DNA from 2 places in the Phyllobacterium sp. CL33Tsu genome. Region 2 is predicted to be linked to the other one. Evidence: predicted binding sites of a transcription regulator. Region 2 holds the regulator's gene; the other holds the start of a gene.
The links. The regulator LexA, encoded in region 2, represses DNA repair genes until DNA is damaged. The targets are predictions, from matches to a motif close to TGTTCNNNNTGTGTTCNG.
Positions count from the first base shown of each region.

Region 1: the regulator LexA is predicted to act here: its motif matches at 1,291-1,308, upstream of dnaE (DNA polymerase III subunit alpha).

Region 1 covers NZ_FORJ01000003.1:94,584-98,171, forward strand. Annotated here, with positions in the region: gene BM074_RS13145 (lipoprotein-releasing ABC transporter permease subunit) at 1-442, shown strand, start outside; gene BM074_RS13150 (ABC transporter ATP-binding protein) at 443-1,126, shown strand; gene dnaE (DNA polymerase III subunit alpha) at 1,582-3,588, shown strand, end outside.
Region 2 covers NZ_FORJ01000003.1:241,217-244,804, reverse strand. Annotated here, with positions in the region: gene BM074_RS13860 (DUF7507 domain-containing protein) at 1-328, shown strand, start outside; gene BM074_RS13855 (hypothetical protein) at 396-818, shown strand; gene lexA (transcriptional repressor LexA) at 984-1,703, shown strand; gene BM074_RS13845 (ComEC/Rec2 family competence protein) at 1,697-3,588, opposite strand, start outside.

The sequences.
Region 1 (3,588 bases), 150 kb from region 2:
GCGCAACGTAATGTTCATGATCCTGACGCTGATCGTGCTCGTTGCGGCACTCAATATCATCTCCGGCTTGATCATGCTGGTGAAGGACAAGGGACACGATATCGCCATTCTCAGAACGATGGGAGCGACGCGCAATTCGATCCTGCGTATCTTCCTGATGACCGGCGCGGCCATCGGTGTGACCGGCACGCTCGCAGGCGTCGTGCTTGGCGTAGTCGTTTGCCTGAACGTCGAGCGAATTAGGGAATTCTTTTCCTGGCTGTCCGGAACCACCCTGTTTAATCCGGAACTCTATTTTCTCAGCACGCTTCCGGCCAAGATGGACTTCAACGAGACGTTTTCTGTCATCCTCATGGCGCTGGTTCTATCATTCCTTGCAACCCTTTTTCCCGCCTGGCGCGCAGCCAAGCTCGATCCAGTTGAAGCCCTGAGGTACGAATAGATGGCAGCCGGTCCCATTCTTCAACTGACGGGCGTCGGCCGTCGGTACAATGAGATCGACCGCGAATTGGTGATCCTCAACGACGCAAATTTCGCGCTGGGCAAGGGCGAGATGGTGGCCCTTGTCGCACCGTCGGGCGCCGGCAAGTCGACCCTGCTTCATACGGCCGGACTTCTGGAGCGGCCCGACAGCGGCGATGTGATTCTTTCCGGAAGGTCGTGCGGCACGCTTTCTGATGAAGAACGTACCGCAATCCGCCGCAACGACATTGGCTTCGTCTACCAGTTTCATCATCTCCTGCCGGAGTTTTCCGCACTTGAAAACGTGATGATGCCGCAGATGATTCGCGGTATGAAGCCAGGGATAGCGGCTGAGCGGGCGCAGCAGCTCCTCGATTACATGAAGGTCGGGGCGAGGGCTTCGCACCGGCCGAGCGAACTTTCGGGCGGCGAGCAGCAGCGTGTGGCGATCGCACGTGCGGTCGCTAACGCGCCGCTGGTGCTCCTGGCTGACGAGCCTACCGGCAATCTCGATCCTGTTACCTCGTCCTATGTGTTTGAAGCTCTGGAGGCGCTCGTTCGCCAATCCGGGCTTTCGGCGATGATCGCGACACACAATTTCGATCTCGCCCGCCGCATGGACCGGCGCGTGACCCTGAAGGACGGCAAGATCACCGATCTTTGATCCCCCGGGGATTTTGGAGCCTGACCGTCACGTCCGAAATGAAGCGTGCGGTCAGATAATTCTGTTCAAATACGCTTCGCTGCGGACATCGTTCACCTTCTCTTAAGATTTTGCAAACCATAGCGCCAAACCGCGCTTTGGTTTGCTTGACTTTGGAACAAAAATAGAACAAAACATATACATAGAGACAACGAAGAAGGGTTTTACCGATGAGCGAACTTTTCCAGGACGTCATGTCATTCGTTACTGTCAGCCTGTTCATTGCTACTTTCGCCATGTGGGTCAGCGTTATCTGAAAATCTGAGATCGCGCGGCAGAGCGTCAGCCCGCGCGATCTTGCTCTATCCACTGTTGCGGTCGGGCAAGAACCCCAATACGGGTGGACACCGTGTGGCGCTTGTTCGACTATGCCTCAGCGGTGAATCAGTTCTCCGTTCAATATCCGGAGACGACAATTGGCAGACGGGCAGGGCAATGGTGGCAAGGCAAACGCGCAGGCGCTGCGATTCGTCCACCTCAGGGTTCACTCCGCCTATTCGCTGCTCGAAGGCGCATTGCAGGTTCCCAAGGTCATCGACCTTGCGGTTGCCAGCAAGTTTCCGGCGCTGGCAATCACCGATACGAACAACCTCTTCGGCGCACTCGAGTTTGCGCAGAAGGGTTCGAAAGCAGGATTGCAGCCTATCATCGGTTGCCAGCTCGACATTGCTTTCCACGACCAGGCCGAAGAAAGCCGCAGCGCCAATCGGCGTGAAGCGCTTGGCCTTGCCCCGCTCGTATTGATAGCCGCCACCGAGGCTGGCTATGCCAATCTCGTTCGCCTCGTCAGCCGTGCCTACCTTGAATCACCTGCTGGCGATCCAATTCACATCGCGGCGGACTGGCTTCCCGGCAGAACCGACGGCATCATTGCCTTGACGGGCGGACCGGAGGGGCCGATCGCCAAAGCGATCAAGGACGACCGCAGTGACCGGGCCCGCCAGCGCCTGAGCCTGTTGCGGTCGCAGTTCGGGGACAGGCTATATGTCGAATTACAGCGACATGCGGGGTACGATCGTGCTCTGGAGGCAGCGCAGGTCGAACTGGCCTATGAGCTGGAGTTGCCGCTTGTAGCGACGAACGATGTCTTCTTTTCAAAGAGCGAAGATTACGAGGCGCACGATGCGCTGCTTGCCATTGCCTCGGGTTCGCTCCTCTCCATCGACGACCGGCGGCGCCTCACGTCGGACCACTATCTGAAAAGCGAAGCGGAGATGGTGGCGCTCTTCGCCGATCTGCCGGAGGCAATCGAAAACAGTGTCGAGATAGCGCTGCGTTGTTCCTATTATCCCAAGAATCGCGCTCCTATCCTGCCGCGCTTTACCGGCGAAAGCGATGATCCCGATGCGGCCCTCCAGGCGGAGGCCGATGAGCTCGCCCGGCAGGCGCGGGAAGGGCTTGCCCAGCGTATCCAACAACAGGGCCTGGCTGAGGGCCATACGCCCGAGCAATATGCAGAACGGCTCGAGTACGAGATCTCGATCATCACCCGGATGAAATATCCGGGCTACTTTCTCATCGTTTCTGACTTCATCAAATGGGCAAAAGCCCATGACATTCCGGTCGGGCCGGGTCGCGGCTCGGGTGCGGGTTCGCTCGTCGCCTATGCGCTGACGATCACCGACGTCGATCCGTTGCGCTTTTCGCTTCTGTTCGAGCGCTTTCTCAATCCCGATCGCGTGTCGATGCCGGACTTTGACATCGATTTCTGCCAGGAGAGGCGCGATGAAGTCATCCGCTATGTCCAGGGCAAGTATGGCCGCGATCAGGTGGCGCAGATCATCACGTTCGGAACACTGCAGGCCCGCGCCGTGCTGCGCGATGTCGGGCGCGTTCTCGAAATGCCCTATGGCCAGGTCGACCGCCTGACCAAGATGGTTCCGGCCAACCCCGCCAACCCGGTTACGCTGTCGAAAGCCATCGAGGATGAGCCGCGTCTTCGCGAGGAGCGCGACAAGGAGCCGGTGGTCGAGCGTCTGCTCGATATTTCGCTAAAGCTCGAAGGACTTTATCGCCACGCCTCTACTCACGCAGCCGGTATCGTCATCGGCGACCGGCCGCTGTCGGAACTCGTGCCGATGTACCGCGATCCGCGTTCGGACATGCCGGTCACCCAGTTCAACATGAAGATGGTGGAAGAAGCGGGGCTCGTAAAGTTCGACTTCCTCGGCCTTAAGACGCTGACCGTGCTGCAAACCGCAGTCAACCTCGTCAAGCGGCGCGGAATCGCGGTCGACCTTTCCAATCTGCCGCTTGAAGACAAACTGACCTACGAGATGCTCTCGCGCGGCGAGACGGTCGGCGTGTTCCAGGTGGAAAGTACCGGCATGCGCAAGGCGCTGATCGGTATGCGGCCGGACCGGATCGAAGATATCATCGCGCTTGTCGCGCTCTATCGCCCGGGTCCGATGGAGAACATTCCG
Region 2 (3,588 bases):
TCGTCTTCCTGTCATGGGCTTGGACATAAAGATCACACCCAATCCCTATTCGGCCGTCGGCGAGAAGATCGTCTATAAATACACCGTCACCAATACCGGCAATGGGACGATCACCAAACCCATTGTGGTCACGGACGACAGATATACGGTAAAATGCGATCCGCTGCCGCCCGGCGGGTTGCCGGCAAAGGCCACGCTGACCTGTACCGCCGAATATACGATCAAACAGGACGACCTCGACACCGGCAAGATCGTCAATACGGCGACGGCCAGCAGCGAAGGCGTTCCTCCCTCTATTCCGGTATGCTTACCGTCCGATCACAAATGACCGGCTGAACGCCCTCTTCAAATATACGTGGCTTTATGATCTTCCGGGCGAGGATCAGGTCAGCGCGGTGACCGGCGACGAATACGGGCCAGCACAGCGCAGCAACATTCTTTCCGCCGATTTCACCTACGATCTCGTTCCCTGGCTGTCCGTCGGCGCGAAATACGGCTTCCGCTACGGTCAAGTGCGCGAGCGGCTTCAGGACGATCTCGACGCATTCTCCGATTGGCAGACTTCCTCAGCGCATCTCGGCATTGTTCGAACCGATTTTCACATCGTCAAGAAATGGGACGCCTTGCTGGAAGGGCGGGTTATGCACATGGCCGAGGCGGATACGACAGATCTTGGCGTGCTCACCGCCGTTTATCGCCACGTCGGTGACAACTTCAAGGTCGGCGTCGGCTATAATTTCGGGAATTTCTCCGACGATCTGCGCGACCTGACGCTCAACGACCGCGGTGTGTTCTTCAACGTCGTCGGCAAGTACTGACGCATCGGCGTTGTTCATCGCGCATGTGCCGGCAACGGGCCAGATGCGCTATTTGGATATCGGCGCACTCCTTCTACACGACATATTAATACTTGTGGAACACAACTGGAACAGATAGTGTTTGTTCTGGTTTTGTTTTTCCGATTCCGTTTCGAAGGATCGCCGATGCTCACGCGTAAACAACACGAACTTCTGCTCTTTATCCATGAGCGTCTTAAGGAAACCGGCATCCCTCCATCCTTCGACGAGATGAAGGATGCATTGGACCTTGCGTCCAAATCAGGGATACATCGGCTGATAACAGCGCTCGAGGAACGAGGTTTCATTCGACGGCTTGCTAACCGTGCGCGGGCGCTGGAAGTCCTGCGCCTGCCGGATTCAATTGCGCCTGGTCTCAATGCGCAAAAGAAATTTTCGCCAAGCGTGATCGAGGGCAGCCTCGGCCGCAATGTCGCCCCCCCCCGCCCGCAGCCACGCGCTTCGGATGACGACGGTGCGCCGACGATCGTCAACATACCCGTCATGGGCCGGATCGCGGCCGGTGTACCAATCTCCGCCATCCAGAATCAGACGCATATGATTGGCCTGCCGCCGGACATGATCGGCAGCGGGGAGCATTATGCGCTGGAGGTCAAGGGCGATTCCATGATCGAGGCGGGCATCTTCGACGGCGACACGGTCGTCATTCGGCGCGGCGACACCGCCAATCCCGGTGAAATCGTGGTTGCGCTTGTCGATGACGAAGAGGCAACCTTGAAGCGCTTTCGGCGCAAAGGGGCATCGATTGCTCTCGAGGCCGCCAATCCGGCCTATGAGACGCGCATATTCGGGCCGGATCGGGTGCGCGTGCAGGGCAAGCTGGTCGGTTTGATCCGCCGTTACTGACGTATCGGGTTTTCCTGATCGTCTGCCGGTGGCTTGGTCTTTGCGGCACGCCGCTGCGGTTTTTGCTCCGCAAGATTACGGGCGGTGCGGGAGAAGACCCGATAGGCGTTCCAGGGGCGCTGCGGGGAGCCTACTGCGTAGATAATGTTTGCAGACTGGAGGCGTGCCTGCAGTTGTTCTACAGCAAATGCAGCCGCATCAAGGCCGGACGGTGGATCGACCTTGTTGTCGCCGAACTTGATTTCTGCGGAACCGCGTAGCGCCAGGTCCTGCGCCGTAATTACAAGAACGTCCCCCGGCTCGCAGGTTGCTGTGGGACCGGTAAAGGCAAGGACGACGATATCGCCCTCGGCACAAGCCGTTGATTTTTTGGTCGGATCGTCCGTATAGGCGACGATCAGGCCGCCGGCTTCCCTCGCCAGGCACACGCCGTCGGCGCACTCAAATTGTCCATCGGCCGGCGATGCGCCATTCTTTGCCGGCGTGAGCACTCGAATTGCGCCGTACCCCTGCTGCCAGTTATCGAGGGTGAACCGGCTTGCCGTGGCACGGTTCACCGTCAGCGTGTCATCGGGGGCGCTCAAGGCGACGAGCCTGCCCTCTTCAGCAATCACTATATCCGGCGGACGTGCAGAGCGGAGCGGCACTATGGCCAATGCCATTACTGCAAATCCAACGAGCCGCAGCCGCGTTGTCAGCAACATGAGCAGGACCAGTCCCGCGGTCATCAAAAGCAGGCTCGTTTGCGGCATTGATCCGAAATTGCCGCTTGGCGAATGCGCGCTGACCATCTTCGCGATCGCAATGACCCATTCGATGCCGCGTTCCATGACAGCAAACGGCAGCCAATCGAGATCAAATGGCATCGCAAGAACAGCAAGCACCGCAAACGGCATCACAAAGATCGAGACAACGGGCAGCGCCAGCGCGTTGCCCACAAGCCCAAGCGGCGCTGTGTTGTTGAAATGGTAGGCGGCGAAGATCGAGCTCGCCGTCCCGGCAACCAACGAAGTCATGGCGATAGCGCCGACATGGCTTGCCGCCATCATCGGCAAACGCAGAAGCAATCCCTCGCCTTTCGTTCGGTTTGACCTGTTCTTTCGGCGCGATCTCCAGCCGTAATATGCAATGAGCGCGCCTGTCGCCGAATATGACATCTGGAAACTCGGTCCGAGAATTTCATGCGGAAGCAGCGCTATCGCGATCAAAGCGCCGATGGCGAGATTGCGCATGGAGATTGCCGCGCGATCGGCCATCATGGCAATGAGCATCACCGCCAGCATCACGAAACTGCGCTGTGCCGCTACGTCGGCGCCGGAGAGCAGGAGATAGAAACCGGAACCGGCAAGGGCGACGAATGCCGCCAGTTTTTTCATTGGATAGCGGGCTGCAAAGCCGGGAAAGAGGGCCATGCTGGCGCGAAGCGAGCCGACGATGATGCCGGCCACCAGCGCCATGTGAAATCCGGAAATCGAAAGAATATGCGAAAGCCCGCTCAGTCGCATTGCGTCATTCGTCGCCTCACTGATGCCGTCGCGCTGGCCGGTAATCAGCGAAGCCGCAATATCGCCGGGTTCCCCCTTGATGCGGGAAAGCACACGCTGCGTAAGTTGCTGGCGGATATTGGCGACCGTCTGCCAGGCTTGAGACGCAATCGCCTCATCGACCGGCGTTGCGGCCAGTTGAGGTTTGCCAAGGAAAAACCCATTTGCGCCTACGCCCTTATAGTAATTATTGAACGCAAAATCGTAATTGCCGGGCCGTACCGGACCTCGCTGCGGACGCAGGTGGACGAGGCCCTGCAGTCCCGCGCCAATTTTCATTCCTGCCGGCACGGATCGCGCCGACACGACAACCCGTTGCGGCGAATAGCGGAGTGTCGGCC